DNA from 2 places in the Cupriavidus sp. OTU4054 genome. Region 1 is predicted to be linked to the other one. Evidence: predicted binding sites of a transcription regulator. Region 1 holds the regulator's gene; the other holds the start of a gene.
The links. Region 1 encodes FliA, which starts transcription of late flagellar genes. Its sites were predicted from a motif close to CTAAAGTTTNNNNNNNNNNNGCCGNTA; they were not measured.

Region 1 (7,961 bases):
ACGAAGTGGCTGCTCGCATTCGAGAGCTGGCCGCCGAGCATCGCGTGCCGATTCTGTCCGCGCCGCCGCTGGCGCGCGCGCTGCATCGGCATGTGGACATCGGCCGGGAAATCCCCTCGGGCCTTTACACCGCCGTGGCCGAGGTCCTGGCCTGGGTCTTTCAACTCAAGAACTGGCACTACACCAACGGTCCGCAGCCGGGCGGCCCGACGGAACTGTTTGTGCCCGATGAACTCGCCGTACCGGAAGCCCGCGCATGAACGCACTGACCAACTTATTCAACATGCCTGGCGTCCGATCGGGCGCGCAGATGAAGGCGCTGGCCGGACCGCTGCTGATCGTCATGATCCTCGGCATGATGATCCTGCCGCTGCCGGCCGTCGTGCTCGACCTGCTGTTCACCTTCAATATCGCGCTGTCGATCATGGTGCTGCTGGTGGGCATGTACACCCAGAAGGCGCTCGACTTTGCCGCGTTCCCGGCCGTGCTGCTGTTCACGACGCTGCTGCGCCTGTCGCTGAACGTCGCGTCCACGCGCGTGGTGCTGCTCGAGGGCCATACCGGGCCCGACGCGGCGGGCAAGGTCATCGAGGCGTTCGGCCACTTCCTGGTCGGTGGCAACTTCGCGGTCGGTATCGTGGTGTTCGCGATCCTCGTGGTGATCAACTTCATGGTGATTACCAAGGGTGCGGGCCGTATTGCCGAGGTGGGCGCGCGCTTCATGCTCGATGCGATGCCCGGCAAGCAGATGGCCATCGACGCCGACCTGAACGCGGGCCTGATCAACGAGGAAGGCGCGAAGAAGCGACGCGCCGAAGTGGCGCAGGAATCGGACTTCTACGGCGCGATGGACGGTGCCAGCAAGTTCGTGCGCGGCGATGCCGTGGCGGGCCTGCTGATCATGTTCATCAACATCGCCGCGGGCATGGTGGTGGGCATGGTGCAGCACGACCTGGACTTCTCCACCGCCGTGCGCAATTACACGCTGCTGACGATCGGTGACGGTCTGGTGGCGCAGATTCCGGCGCTGATCATCTCGACCGCGGCCGGTGTGATCGTGTCGCGCGTGTCGAACGAGCAGGACGTGGGCCAGCAGCTCACGGGCCAGCTGTTCTCGAACCCGCGCGTGATGTTCCTGACGGCCGGCATCATCGGCATGATGGGCATCATCCCGGGCATGCCGCATTTCGCCTTCCTGCTGCTGGCCGGTTCGCTCGCCTGGTTCGGGCGCTATACGATGCGCCGCGACGCCGCGGCCGCGCAGACGCAGATGAAGCGCGACGAGCGCGCGCCGACCGTCGCCCCGGAGACGACCGAAGCCACGTGGGACGACGTGACCCTGGTCGACCCGCTCGGCATGGAAGTGGGTTACCGCCTCATCACGCTGGTCGATCGCGCGCAGAACGGCGAACTGCTCGGCCGCATCAAGAGTATCCGCAAGAAGATCGCGCAGGACATCGGCTTCCTCGTGCCGGTGGTCCACATCCGCGACAACCTCGAACTCAAGCCGAACGCGTACCGCATCACGCTCAAGGGCGTGGAGATCGGCCAGGGCGAAGCCACGCCGGGCCAGTGGATGGCGATCAATCCGGGCCAGGTCACGGGCACGCTGCCCGGCGCCGCCACGCGGGACCCCGCGTTCGGCCTGCCGGCCGTGTGGATCGATGCCGGCCTGAAGGAACAGGCACAGGCCTACGGCTACACGGTGGTCGATGCCAGTACGGTCGTGGCCACGCACCTGAACCACCTGATCCAGCTCCACGCGTCCGAACTGCTCGGCCGCCAGGAAGTGCAGTCGCTGCTGGACCGCATCGCGAAGGACTCGCCGAAGCTGACCGAAGACCTCGTGCCGAAGACGATCTCGCTGACGGGCCTGCAGAAGGTGCTGCAGAACCTGCTGGACGAAGGGGTGCCGATTCGCGATATGCGCACGATTCTCGACGTGATTGCCGAACATGCGCCGAAGATCAGCGATCCGACCGAACTGACCGCGCTCGTGCGCATGGCACTGGGCCGCGCGATCACGCAACAGCTGTTCCCGAACAACGCCGACCTGCAGGTGATCAGCCTCGACGCGGGTCTCGAGCGTGTGCTGACGCAGGCGTTGTCGAACGGCGGCGGCATCGAGCCGGGACTGGCCGATGCGCTGCTGCAGCAGGCGCAGGGCGCCGTGATGCGCCAGGAGCAACTGGGGCTGGATCCGGTGCTGCTGGTGCCGTCGCCGCTGCGTCCGCTGATGGCGCGCTTCCTGCGCCGGACGCTGCCGCAACTGAAGGTGCTGTCGCATGCCGAAGTACCGGACAACCGCAATATCCGCATCACCGCGATGATCGGCGGCGCTGCCTGAGGAACCTACGAACATGAGCGTGGCAAAGTTTGTGGCGGCGAATGGCCGCGAAGCGATGCGCAAGGTGCGCGAGGCCATGGGCCCTGACGCCGTGGTGCTGTCCAACCGCACCGTCGAGGGCGGCGTGGAGATCGTCGCCATGCGCGATGCCGATCTCGGCGCGGTCTCCGCAACCGCCATCCAGTACGTCGATCCGACGCCGGTCGTGGCGCAGCCCGCCGCATCGCTGCTCGCCACCGCGCCGCAGGACGGCGCCGAGCTTGGCGATCTGCGTGGCGAGCTGGCGTCGATGCGCGCGATGCTCGAGCGTCAGTTCGCGGGTTTGTCGGGCGGCGCCCCGGGCGTATCAGGCGTATCCGCGGGCGATCCGCTGCGCGAATCGCTCTTCGAATGGCTGGTCAACGCGGGCTTCTCCGGCCAGCTGTCGCGCACGCTGCTCAGCAAGCTGCCCGTCGGCTACGATCGCCCGGCCGCGATGGGATGGATCCGCCAGGAACTCGCGCGCAAGGTACCGGTGCTGTCCGACGAGGACACGCTGTTCGCGCAGGGCGGCGTGCTTGCGCTGATCGGCCCGACCGGCGTCGGCAAGACCACGACGACGGCCAAGCTGGCCGCGCGCTTCGTGCTGCGCCATGGCCCCGAGCAGCTCGCGCTGCTGACCACCGATAGCTTCCGGATCGGCGCGCACGAGCAGCTGCGCATCTATGGCGACATTCTCGGCGTGCCCGTGCACGCGGTGAAGGATGCGGCCGACCTGCGCTTCGCGCTCAATGCGATGAAGGACAAGCACCTCGTGATCATCGACACGGTGGGCATGAGCCAGCGCGACCGCAGCCTGTCGGACCAGATCGCGATGCTGGCTGGCGTACAGGCCCCCCTCCAGCGCGTGCTGGTGCTCAACGGCGCGAGCCATGGCGACACGCTCAACGAGGTCGTGCACGCCTATCGTCACGATACCGCCCCGAACGCGGGTGCCGGCCTGGACGGCTGCATCATCAGCAAGCTCGACGAGGCCACGCACCTGGGCTCCGTACTCGACGTCGTGATTCGCCATCGCCTGCCGGTGTTCTATGCGTCGACGGGCCAGCGCGTGCCCGAGCACCTGGAACTCGCGCAGGGTGCGGCGCTCGTCGAGCGCGCGTTCCTGACGCCGCGCCGCGGCTCGCTGTTCGCGGATGCCGATGCCGCGCGCCGTCAGGCCGCCGCAGCCGTGGATGAAGCGCGCGCGCCCGCCGCCCCGCAGGGCGGTGCCGACGACATGCTGCGTTCTCTGACCGACAGCGCCAACGCGGTCGGCGTCTGCGTCGAGGAACTGAACGCCGCGCAATACGGATTCGAACTCGCGCGCTCGCTGTGGCAGCAGCGCGCGGTCGGTGGCCCGGCCCTGCGCCAGGCCGCGCAGCAGGTCCGCCTGACGATGTGCCGCGACGCCGCGCGCGCGTGCGAACGCTATGTGCTCGCCGTGACCGGCACCGCCACGCTGCCCACGCAGGGCCGCCGCGCGCCGCAACTGCTGCAGCAGACGCTGTGGCTCGCCGACCGTGACGGCATGCCGCTGGCCACCACGCTCGTGCCGTCGTCGCGTACGCGCCAGTCGCTTGCCGAGGCGGAAGCCGAAGCCGAAGCCGCCACCGTGCGCGCGACGCTGGCCGCCGCACGGACGGTCGTCAACCTGCATGCGTCGCTGCCGACGACGACCACGCTCGCGCGCTGGCAGCAGACCGGCGAACGCTGGGTGGCCGGCATGCGCAAGACCACGCGCGTGATCGCCAACGGCGTGGCCAACAAGCTCGACACCATCGCCGACACGCTGACGTTCCATGCGATTGGCGAACAGCCGTGGCGCGACCGCGATGCCGTGCAATGGCTGGGCCACTGCATGGTGCGCGTGCCGGAAGGCCAGGTACGTACCGCCGCGCGTGTGCGTACCGACGGTTCGGAAGCCGGCATCGAGGCCTGCCTCGTGGTGTCGCGTCTGGTCGATCGCGCTACCGGCGAGATGCTCGCCACCGAATATATGCTCTGCGACGCCGCACTGGCCGGTGACGCGGCGCGGGTCGCGCGCTGGTCGCGCTGGGCCGATGCGGCCGAGGAGCAGTTCCGTACGTTGCGCCACGCGGTGGAACATTTCGCGCAGGAAGCGGGCCAGGGTGGCGACGCCGCCGACGGCTCCGCATCCGATGCATCGACCTATGGTCACCTCGTTTCGATCCAGCTGGGCCTGACCACGCTGCGTCTGCAGCATACGCCGAGCCCGACCGCGCCCGCATTCCTGTCGCGTCTTGCCGGCCGCGCGCTCGCGCGCGTCAATGCCCCCGTGCAGGGTTCCGTGCTGAACGAAGGCATGGGCCGTCTGCTCGCGCTGCTCGACGTGCTGGAGAACTATCCGGGCCGTTCGATGGCGGCGACCGGCGCGCCCGCGAGCGAGCCTGTCGCGCAGTCGACTGCACTGGCCGCAACGCAGTTCGCCCGTTCGATGGATGCCGAATCGGCAGATGCCATGCAAATGGCATCGATGGGAGAGTAAGCCTTGTCCATCCTCGGTTCCGATCAGGCCGAAAGCCTGCGCCGCATGCTGGCACCGCGCGTGACGCGGCGCATCGCGGTCGTGGCCAGCGAACCCGGCGCGGGTGCGACAACGGTCGCGCTCGGCTTGTCGAACGCGCTCTCGCTCCAGGGCGAGCGTGTGCTGCTCGTCGATGAAGACCGGCACGGCGCGCGCGCCACGCGGCTGGCCGGGGCCACGCCCAACGCGTCGCTCGCCGACGTGCTTGCCGGACGTACGGCGCTGGCCGAAGCGCTGGGCACACGCCCCGCGAGCGGACTGGCCGTGTTGCCGGCGGGCAGCGTGGCGGCCGGCGTCGGGTTCGATGGCCGGGCACTGCCCGACGTGCGCACGGTAGTCATCGACGCGCGCGCCATGCAGGACGGTTCGCTGTCGCCGCTGGCGGGCGCGGCCCATAACTTCGTGATCGTGATGCGGCCCGATGCCACGTCGATCACGGCCGCTTATGCGTGCATCAAGCGGCTGCACCATCTTTACGCGTGCCGGCGCTTCCATCTGGTCGTCAACATGGCGACCAGCGAAGCAGCCGTCGCGGCAATCACCGGGAACCTGGCGCGCACGGCGGGCCAGTACCTCGGTGTGGAAGCGAGCAGTGCGGGCGCGTTGCCAGTCGATCCGCTGGTCATGCGCGGCCTGCACCTCGGACGCTGCGTGGTGGAGGCCTTTCCGGCCGCCGCGGCCACCACGGCGTTGCGTCGCATGGCCGGCGCCGTCAATGGCTGGCCCCTGCGCGCGGACGCGGCAGCATCGCGAAGCATGGCTGCCGCCATGCCCGCGTAAGTACGACAGCAGTCAACAAGCAGTCAACAAGCAGTCAAGAAAGAAGTCGACAAGAACAAGACCGACCAAAAGCCAGCCGGTACTTCGAACAACGAGGCGCCGGCAGAGTAACCAGCATTAACCGAGAGTTCCACCATGTACACGATTCAGGGAAAGCTCGAACAGGCAGACGTGGTCAAGACACATGCGCCTCTGGTGCGACGCATCGCGTTGCAACTGGCGGCCAAGCTTCCGGCCAGCGTTCAGATCGACGACCTGATCCAGGCCGGCATGATCGGCCTGCTCGATGCGGCCAAGCGCTACGAAGACAACCATGGCGCGCGTTTCGAAACCTACGCGAGCCAGCGCATTCGTGGCGCGATGCTCGACGAGGTGCGCGCGAACGACTGGCAGTCGCGCAGCCTGCGGCAGTTCACGCGCCGCATCGAACGCACGCAGCGAAGCCTCGAGCAGAAGCTCGGCCGCACGCCCGTGGATTCCGAAGTGGCTGCCGAAATGGAATTGCCGCTCGAGGAATATCAGCAACTGCTCAACGAGGTGTACGGCTGCCAGCTGCTGCACTACGAAGACTTCGAGCGATCGGGCGAGGAAGATTTTCTCGACCGGCATCTCGGCGTGACCGACGATGCGAATCCGCTCACGGTGCTGATGGAAAGCGGCATGCGCGAGGCGCTCATTCGCGCGATCGAGAAGCTGCCGGAGCGCGAGAAGCTCGTGCTGTCGCTGTGCTACGACCAGGAACTGAACCTGCGCGAGATCGGCGCCGTGCTCGAGGTGACCGAGTCGCGCGTCTGCCAGATCCGCAGCCAGGCCATTACGCGCCTGCGCAACCAGCTGCGCGGATTGCTGTGATGCGGCGGCCGGCTCCTGCTCCCGCGCTTCTTTGCGCGGCCGTGCTGGCCGCGGCAGCCTCGGCTGGCGCGCTTGCCGCCCCGCCCGACGGCATGACCCGCACCACGCTTGAACTCGGATCGCGCCACGCGTGGAATGCGTCCGTCGTCGGCCCGACCATCACCGGCCGCGGACAGCGCACGCTGTCGGCGCCGATCCAGCCCAGTGGCATGATGCCGCAATCGGAGGGCGTGATCACGTCGGTGCGATGGCGCTACAGCTTCGTGCGTGTGCCGCCGGTCGATCTGCAGGCGTATCTCTGCAATGCCGAGCGATGCGTGCTGCTGTCTTCGCCCGAAGGGAAGACCGATGCATTCCGCGGCGACGATGCGGCGAAAGGGTTCGTGTTTGCCTTTCGCGTCCCCGGACAGGGCATCCTGCCGGCGCTGCAGGGGCGCAGCAACGAGGTCACGGTCAACTACCGCTGATCCAGCGTCATTCGAGCTGTCCTAACGGCAGCGTCAGTCGTGCCTCGAGACCGCCGGCGTGGCGGTTCTCGAGTTGCAGGTCGCCACGCATCGCCAGCGCCAGTCTGCGCGCGATCGCGAGGCCCAGCCCCGTGCCCGGCACGCGTGTGGCCGTCGCCGGCGCGCGATACCACGCGGCAAACACCGCCTCCATTTCCGCGGGCGCGATGCCCGGCCCCGAATCCTGGACGGCAAACTCCAGGCCTCGCGCGTTCACGCGCACGCACAGCCTTACATGACTGCCGTAGTGCAGCGCGTTGTCGATGAGGTTCACGAGCACACGCCGCAGCGCGTGCGGGCACGTGATCACGGGTTTGCCGACGCGGCCATGCAGTTCGACGACGCGGCCCGTATCGCGATAGTCCTCGACGAGGCGGACGATCAGGCCGTCGGCGTCCACGCGGCGCATCGGTTCGGTGGTGCTGCGGCGCAGCCGCGCGCAGGCGAGGCTGGCCTCCACGAGGTCGCGCATCTCGATCAGATCGCGCGTCATCGCGCGGTGCATGTCCTCGTCATCGAGCAGATCGCAGCGCAGCCGCATGCGCTGAAGCGGGGTACGCAGGTCATGCGCGTAAGCGGCCAGCACCTCGAGCAGTTCGGTCTCGCGCTGCGCATTGCGCGTGCGGCAGCCGTTGATCGCGCGCGCGAGCCTCGCCACGGCGGTCACGCCCGTATCGGGCAGCACGGGCGGGCTGCCCTCGCCGCCGTGCGCTTCGATGGCCTTGGCGAGCCGCACGATCGCCATGTGCTGGACGAATGCATGCATCGCGGCGAGCGCGCCCAGGCCAGCCAGCGCGGCCAGGATCATGCCCGGCAGGTCCGGATGGAATGTCATGATGGTCTCCTCGTGCCGTAAACGGATCAATCGGATGGATCAATCGGCACGGTAGCGATGACACCACGGGACGCG
Region 2 (7,961 bases), on a different contig from region 1:
GCACCGGGGTTCAGCACCATCAGGAACCCATTCTCGAAGTTGAGCGCGCGCATGACGCACTCCAGCGCGAGCGGCGCCATCTGTCCGATGGAGAGCGCCGCGCCTTCGCGGCGCACCTCTTCGAGGCCGACCCGCAACCGCTCGATGGCGTCCGCGGGCTTGCCTTCGGGCGCGGGCGCTTCGGTATCGGGGGCCTCCGCCTGCGCGATGGAGGCGCTGAGCGTTCCCGCCTGGCGGATGGCAAAACGGATATCGGCCGCATCGAGGCCCAGCACGCGTGCGTGCTCGCTCAGCAGGGCTTCCACGTCCTCGGGCGCGGCATCCCGCGTCATCGCGGCGGCCGCCTGCGAGGAAACCTGCGCCATGGCGCCGAGCCAGTCGGTGTGGGTCTCGATGACGGTCTCGGCCGTCACCGGGCGGTGGCTCATCGTATTGGCGATGAGTCCGGGCAGGCGCCATTTGACGGCGGCGGCCTCCGCGATCTCCGCGAGCGATACGCCGACCACCTCGACGCACGCATCGGTCTCGGCCATCTCTCCCGAGTCCGTCAGCGCCTGGATGCGTTCCCACTCGTCCGGGAAATAGAACACGAGCAACAGCCGGCTCATGTGGTACATCAACGTGCAGACGACCGCTTCCTCGCCTTCGTTGATGCCGCGCGCATTGCTCAGCGCGCGCGTGATCTCGCCCGCAACGAGCGCCTGCGTCATCGCGCGCGCGGCCTGCGGGCGGCTTGGCGCCACGCCGTGGAAATAGTCGAGCAGCTGCACGCCGAGCGTCAGATGGCTGATCGCCTCCACGCCGAGCACGAGGATCGCGCGCGACACCGTGGTCACCTCGCCGCCGAACGAGCGGTACATCGCCGAATTCGCAAGGCGGATGACCTTCTGCGACAGGCTGAAGTCCGACAGCACGCTCGAGGCCATTTGGCCGACGTTGAGGTCGCTATGCAGCGTCTTGAAGATGTTATCGACCGAATACTGCAGCGTGGGAAAGTCTCCCTGCTGCGCCATGCGGTTCCAGAGCGTCTCGAAGAAGGCGTCCTTTCTCATGCCTGCCCCTGCGACGGAAATACATCGGTCTGGCCGAGCTGCAGCGCGCCGGCGTGCAGCGCGCGCTCGAACTCGCCCGGCGGCAGTGCCTGCGCGTAGCGCCAGCCCTGCACCAGCGTGCAGCCCTGCGCGGACAGCAACTGCGCCTGCGCATCCGATTCCACACCCTCGGCGATTGCCACGAGACCGAGCTCGCGCGAGAGGGACATCACCGCGGACACGATGGTGCGCGCATGCGGGGAGTCCATCATGTCGCTGACGAAGCTGCGGTCGATCTTGAGCGCGGACAGCGGAAAGCGGCGCAGATAGGACAGGCTCGAATAGCCGGTGCCGAAGTCGTCCACCGCAAAGCGGATGCCCAGCGCGCGCAGTTCCGTGAGCAGCGACTCGGTCGCGGCCGGGTCGGTCATCAGCGCGCTTTCGGTGATTTCGAGCACCACGCGGTCCGGAGAGATACGGGCGTCCTGGATCGCGTTGCGCACGCTGTCGAGGAAGCCCGGATGGCGGAACTGCACCGGCGATACGTTGACGGACATGTGCTGCACGTGGATGCCCTGCGCATCCCAGCTGGCGAGCTGCGCGCAGGCGCAACGCAGCGCCCAGGCGCCGAGATGCTTGATCAGGCCGTTGTTCTCGGCCATCGGAATAAAGACGTCGGGCGGGATCGCGCCCTGGGGATGCTCCCAGCGCATCAGGGCCTCGGTCGCGCAGACCTCGCCGGTCTCGGGCCACACGATGGGCTGGTAATGGAGCAGGAATTCGCCGTTCTGCACGGCCTCGAACATGCTCTGCTCGATGCGGAACTGCTCGTCGAGCCGATGCTCGAATTCGGGCGAATACAGGCAATAGCGGTTTTTGCCGAGCGCCTTGGCCTCGTACATCGCAAGGTCGGCGCGGCGCAGCCACTGCGATTCCGTCAGCGGCATGTCGGCCGGATTTCCGGCGGGATTTCCGGCGGGAGAGGCGGTGCCGCCGAATGCGAGCCCGATGCTCGTGGTGATACGCACCTGGCAGCCGCCCAGATGGAACGGCTGGCGGCAGACGTGGATCACGCGCTCGAGAATGCGTATCGCTTCCGATTCGGAGTCGAGCCCCTCTAGCAGCAGCACGAATTCGTCGCCGCCGAGCCGCGCGACCATATTGCGCGAGCGCAGCGCGTCCTGCAGGCGCTTGCCGATTTCCTTGAGCAGCGCGTCGCCGAACTCGTGGCCGAGCGAATCGTTGACCTTCTTGAAGCCGTCCAGGTCCATCAGCGCCAGCGCGAACAGCTGGCCCGGCGTGCCGCGCGCCGAGAACTCGGCGATGCGCTTGCGCATGTAGGCACGGTTGCCGGCGCCCGTGAGCGGGTCCTGATAGGAGAGTTCGACGAGCTGGCGTTCGTTCTCGACCCAATCCGTGACGTCGTGACCGGTCAGCAGCAGTTCCGTGCGCTCCCCGGCGCGATCATCGACGCGGTCGTCGGTGCGGGTATTGGTGCGGTCATCGACGCGGTCATCGATGACACGGCGCGTGATACGCAGGTCGATCCAGCGGCTGCTGCGGATGCCGCAGACGAACCGGAAACGGTCGCGGCGCACCGTGCCGTCCTGCGCGCAGCGTTGCAGCAGCCAGGCCAGGCGCTGGCGTTCCTCGGCCGCGACGATATCGAGCACGGACACGCGCAGCAGGTATTCGCGGGGGTAGTCGAGCAGCAGCGCCGAGGACTCGGTGGCGCGACGGATGCGCCCGGCGGTCCCGGTCTGGAGGGCGAGGTCGCCCGTGGCTTCCAGCAATGCCCAGCCTTCGCGTTCGGCTGCGCGTTCTTCCGCACTCTCGCCCGACACCGCGGACAGCGCGTCGAGCGCCACGAAATCCCGATCGACGGGGTCGTGAGCCAGAGCCACATCAAACGTAATCGAGGTCATCGAGTTCCTCAGCGTGGGTTTCTCTGGTTCGCGTGCGTGGACGACATGAGTCGGGACCCGAACAAAAACACCGGACAAGAGCCAGCGTGCAACAACGCAATCTCCAGAAATCCACCAGGCTGGCGGCAACGAATGACAAGTAAGCGACCGATTCTAATACGAGGGCTTACGCTTGGCGATGTCCGCAGGTTGCCGGATGCCGGGCAGTTGGCGTTTTCGCACAACGCCCGGCGCCCATTCCATCAAACCTTGATGTCGATGTTCTGGCCGAGATGCGGGGGGTTGCTGGCTGGGGTGACCTGCGGCATGCCCTGAAGCAGGGCGGCCACGCCTGCGGCCTGCATGTCCAGCGCCTTGCGCAGCATCACCAGCGGTACGGGATTCGCCCCCGCATTGCTGGCCGCGCTGACAACGGAAGTATCCATGAGTGTCGTCCGATCGGTTGAGAAAAGCATGGGAGAGAACTCCCTGCATCGACCGTTAACGGCACGGTGGAAGTATTCCTGAGGGGAAGGGTGAAGGATTTTCGGAGGGGGTGTTCCCCCTCTCCCGAGGGGAGAGGGGGGCCGGCGGGCAGGGCGCCGGCTAGGGGCGCCGACTTACTTCGCGGCGGCGGCCGGAGCCTTCTTGTGGGCCGACGACTTCTTCTTGGCCGGCTTCGCGGCCTTGTCGTCGACCAGCGCGCTGGCCGTGTTCTGGCGCGCGCCCTGCGTGTACGGGTCGAACTTGTCGTTCTTGGCCGTATCCGGGACGTAGCCGTCCTTGTTGGTCACGCGATTGGCGTCGGGCGTGTAGCCGTCCTTGTTGCTGATGCGGTTCGGGTCCGGAACGTAGCCGTCCTTGTTGGTCGTCCGCATGTTGTAGTCATAGCGGTCGGCCGGATTGGCCGGGCCCGCCGCGTGGGCCATGCCGGTGGACAGCAGGGCGAGGGCGGCGAGGGCAACGATGGTCTTCATGGTGACTCCTGTCTAGGGTGGGGAATGCTCCCGAACCGATGCGCGCGCACGGGCTGCCCCTCAGCGTACCCTTGTGCGGAAGAAGTTTCCAGACACCCCCAAACCAAGGTATTACCGGTATTGCCCAACTAATGAGGGTTTCGATGCTGCGATGCATCAATTTCGCTTGTCGGCGATCGGCCGACTTGCCTCGGGGGCTTGCCGGGCATAAGGTTTCGGTTTTTGCAGCGCCCCCCATCCGGAGTTTCCCGAATGCCCACCTCTCTGCCCGACGACCGCAACCTGCGCATCATGTTGTGGGTCGTCGCGGTCGGCTTCTTCATGCAGACGCTCGACTCGACGATCGTCAATACCGCGCTGCCTGCGATGGCGGCGAGCCTCGGGGAGAGTCCGCTGCGGATGCAGTCGGTCATCATCGCGTACTCGCTTACGATGGCCGTGATCATTCCGGCGTCGGGCTGGCTGGCGGACAGGTTCGGCACGCGCACGATCTTCCAGGTGGCCATCGCGCTGTTCGTGCTGGGCTCGCTGCTATGCGCGTGGGCGCAATCGCTGACGGTGCTCGTGATCGCGCGCGTGGTGCAGGGCGTGGGCGGCGCGATGCTGCTGCCGGTGGGGCGGCTGTCGGTACTGCGGACGTTTCCGCGCGACCAGTATCTCCAGGCGCTGAGCTTCGTGGCGATTCCCGGGATGATCGGTCCGCTGATCGGGCCGACGCTCGGCGGCTGGCTCACGCAGACGTTCTCCTGGCACTGGATCTTCCTGATCAACGTGCCCGTGGGCGTGATCGGGGCGCTGGCGACCGTTCGCTTCATGCCCAATGCGCGCCTGCCCGGCATCGGGCCGTTCGACCTCGGCGGCTACTTCCTGCTCGCCACGGCGATGGTGACCCTGTCGTTCGCGCTCGATGGGCTGGCGGAACTGGGGTTCCAGCCGGCCGTGGTGCTGATGCTGCTGATCGCGAGTCTGGGCGCGCTGACCGTGTACGTACTGCACGCGCGACGGCGGCAGCAGCCGCTGTTTCCGCTGCGGCTGTTCCGCATCCATGCGTTCAGCGTCGGATTGCTGGGCAACCTGTTCGCGCGCATCGGCAATGGCGCGATGCCGTTCCTGATTCCGCTCACGCTGCAGGTGAGCCTGGGCTTCTCGCCCTTCGACGCGGGGCTGATGATGTTGCCGGTGACGGCCGCCGGCATGGGTGCGAAGCGGCTGGCGACGACGCTGATCGAGAAGCACGGATATCGGCGCGTGCTGATGACCAATACCGTGCTGGTCGGCATCGTGATCGCCTCGTTCGCGCTGATCGCGCCGGGACGGCCGCTTGCGCTGACGATCGTGCAGCTGGCGATCTTCGGCGCGGTCAACTCGATCCAGTTCACCGCGATGAACACCGTCACGCTCAAGGACCTCGGCGGCAATACCGCGAGCAGCGGCAACAGCATGCTGTCGATGGTGCAGATGCTCTCCATGAGCCTGGCCGTGACGTCGGCGGGCGCCTTGCTCTCGACGTTCCAGCAGGGTATCGGGCGCCATTCGGGCATGGCGGTGCTGCCCGCGTTCCACACGACGTTCCTCTGCCTCGGCGTGATCACGGCGGCATCGGCATGGATCTTCCTGCAACTCCCGCCCGAGGTGGCAAAGGGCACGCGCGAGGAGGTCAAGCAGGCCGGGGAGATCTGATCCCCGGCCCTGCCGGAAGCGTTACGGCTTCAGCAGTTCGCAGAAACGTTCCAGATCGACGTTGCCGCCGCTGATCACCACGCCGATGCGCTTGCCCTGCAGTTCGGGCTTGATCGTGAACGCGCCCGCGAGGCTTAGCGCCCCGGTCGGCTCGACGAGGATCTTCATGCGCGCGGCGAAGAGGCGCATGGCATCGATCAGTTGCGCGTCCGTGGCGGTGAGGATATCGGTGACATCGCGGCGGATGATCCCGAACGTGTAGTGGCCGAGGTGCTGGGTTTGCGCGCCGTCGGCGATGGTCTTCGGCGTCGGGATGTCCACGATCTCGCCGCTGCGGAACGAGCGCTGGCCGTCGTTGCCGGCTTCCGGCTCCACGCCGTAGATCTTGCATTGCGGCGCCAGCGCGCGCGTGGCCAGTGCCGTGCCCGACAGCAGCCCGCCGCCGCCCAGCGGCGTGAAGATGGCGTCCAGGGTCCCCACCTCCTCGAACAGTTCCTTGGCCGCGGTGCCCTGGCCCGTCAGCACGTCCGGATGGTCGTACGGCGGAATCAGCGTCATGCCGTGCTCCTCGGCCAGCTTGCGGCCGATCGCCTCGCGGTCTTCCTTGTAGCGGTCGTACATCACCACATTGCCGCCATAGCCTTTGGTCGCCGCGACCTTCGCGGCCGGTGCGTCGTGCGGCATGATGATCGTCGCCGGCATGCCGAGCAGGCGCGCGGACAGCGCGATGGCCTGCGCATGGTTGCCCGACGAGAACGCCACCACGCCGGCGCGGCGTTGCTCGGGCGTGAACTTCGAGAGGGCGTTGAAGCCGCCGCGGAACTTGAACGCGCCCATCCGTTGCAGGTTCTCGCACTTGAAGAACACTTCGGCGCCGAGCAGGTCGTTGACCGTGCGGGACGTCATGACGGGAGTCTTGTGCGCGTAGCCTTCGAGCCGTTTGGCGGCGGCTTCGATGTCGGCGTAAGTGGGCAAGGTGATATCGGTCATGGATCGAGGCAGTAGTGGAGTTACCAGGGCCATGCGATGGCGCACCCGACGCCGTCGGCCATGGCTCGTTCGTGGATCATGCGCCCGACGGTGAGGTCCTGCAATGCCAGGCCCGTCATGTCGAACACGGTGATATCGCCGGGCTGGCGCGCGAGGGACGCCTTGCCTGTCAGCAGGTCGCCGATCTCGGTGCACGCCACGCCGGGCGCCCATTGGCGCTCGCCGATCGTGACGGATTGCTCGCGGTCGTCGGCGACGACGATCGCGCGCTCGAGCACGCCGGCCGGCAGTTCGCGCTTGCCGCGCGTATCGGTACCGACCGCATTGATGTGTGTGCCGGGCTGCAAGGCATCGGCATCGAACAGTGGGCCGCGTCCCGGCGTGGCGGTGATGACGATGTCGCTGCCGGCGACCGCGCGATTGCCGTCGGTGTCGTGCGACACAGCGATACCGGCGGCCAGTGTGGCGATGGCGGCTTCGAACGCGGGGTCCGGCGTGCCGCCGTGGCTGACATAACGCACGGTGCGCAGCGAAGGCAGGCGCCGCAGCGCGAAGGCGGCCTGCACGCGCGCCTGCACGCCGGTACCGAACACGCACAGCGATGTGCTGTCCGGCCGCGCGAGCGCTTGCAGGCCGATGCCGCCGGCCGCGCCCGTTCGGGCGGTGGTGATCGCGTTGCCGTCGATCATGCAGACCGGGCGTCCCGTCGCGGGATCGATGAGCAGGATCGTGGCCTGATGCGGCTCGCCGCCCTGTTGCCGATTCGATGGCCAGAACCCCGCCGCCTTGAACCCCAGCAGGTCCTGCGCGGGGACGTCGCCTGCCTTGATGCCGAACACGCCGCCCGTATGCAGCGGTTCCCGGATGACGGGGAATACGCGGCCTTCGCGATCGCTGTGGAGCGTGAATGCCTCGCGCACGGCGCGCAGGACATCGTCGGGGTTCAGCAGCGACTCGACCGCGTGTTTGTCGAGCAGCAGCAGTTGGGCATCAGCGGGCATAGCTATAGACGGATGCACGCGACACGCCAAGGTGCGCGGCGATGGTTTCCATGGCGCGCCGCACGTCGAGGAGCCCGGCGGCGCGGAGTTCGGCCAGCAGCGTGCGGCGCTCGTCCGTGCGCAGCGCGCGCGGCGTGGTGGCGTGGCGCGCGGCGAATGCGTCGATGCGCGCGCGGATGGCATCGGTGCCGGCGGGGTCGAGTGTCTCGCGCGGACCGTCGGCGTCCATGCGCATGAACTGGTTCATCGCGCTCTGCAGGCCGCGGAACAGCGTGAGGTCGAGGTTCAGGCACAGCGCGGCGATATAGCGGCCGCTCGAATCCTTGATGCCGATGGACGTGCTCTTGGCCTGGCGGCCATCCGCGAACTGGTTCGCAT

Region 2: AAHB16_RS06390 (YjfB family protein) is a predicted target of FliA. The motif match lies at 3,438-3,464, and genes of this name have one in related genera.

Annotation. Positions count from the first base shown of each region.
Region 1 covers NZ_JASATF010000012.1:21,466-29,426, forward strand. The annotation lists gene flhB (flagellar biosynthesis protein FlhB) at 1-260, shown strand, start outside; gene flhA (flagellar biosynthesis protein FlhA) at 257-2,347, shown strand; gene flhF (flagellar biosynthesis protein FlhF) at 2,361-4,874, shown strand; gene AAHB16_RS15600 (MinD/ParA family ATP-binding protein) at 4,878-5,693, shown strand; gene AAHB16_RS15605 (RNA polymerase sigma factor FliA) at 5,829-6,545, shown strand; gene AAHB16_RS15610 (flagellar protein FlhE) at 6,545-7,012, shown strand; gene AAHB16_RS15615 (sensor histidine kinase) at 7,020-7,886, opposite strand.
Region 2 covers NZ_JASATF010000003.1:340,341-348,301, forward strand. The annotation lists gene AAHB16_RS06380 (HDOD domain-containing protein) at 1-1,052, opposite strand, end outside; gene AAHB16_RS06385 (putative bifunctional diguanylate cyclase/phosphodiesterase) at 1,049-2,956, opposite strand; gene AAHB16_RS06390 (YjfB family protein) at 3,199-3,381, opposite strand; gene AAHB16_RS06395 (hypothetical protein) at 3,556-3,912, opposite strand; gene mdtD (multidrug transporter subunit MdtD) at 4,165-5,592, shown strand; gene AAHB16_RS06405 (threo-3-hydroxy-L-aspartate ammonia-lyase) at 5,614-6,582, opposite strand; gene AAHB16_RS06410 (ornithine cyclodeaminase family protein) at 6,603-7,583, opposite strand; gene AAHB16_RS06415 (helix-turn-helix transcriptional regulator) at 7,573-7,961, opposite strand, start outside.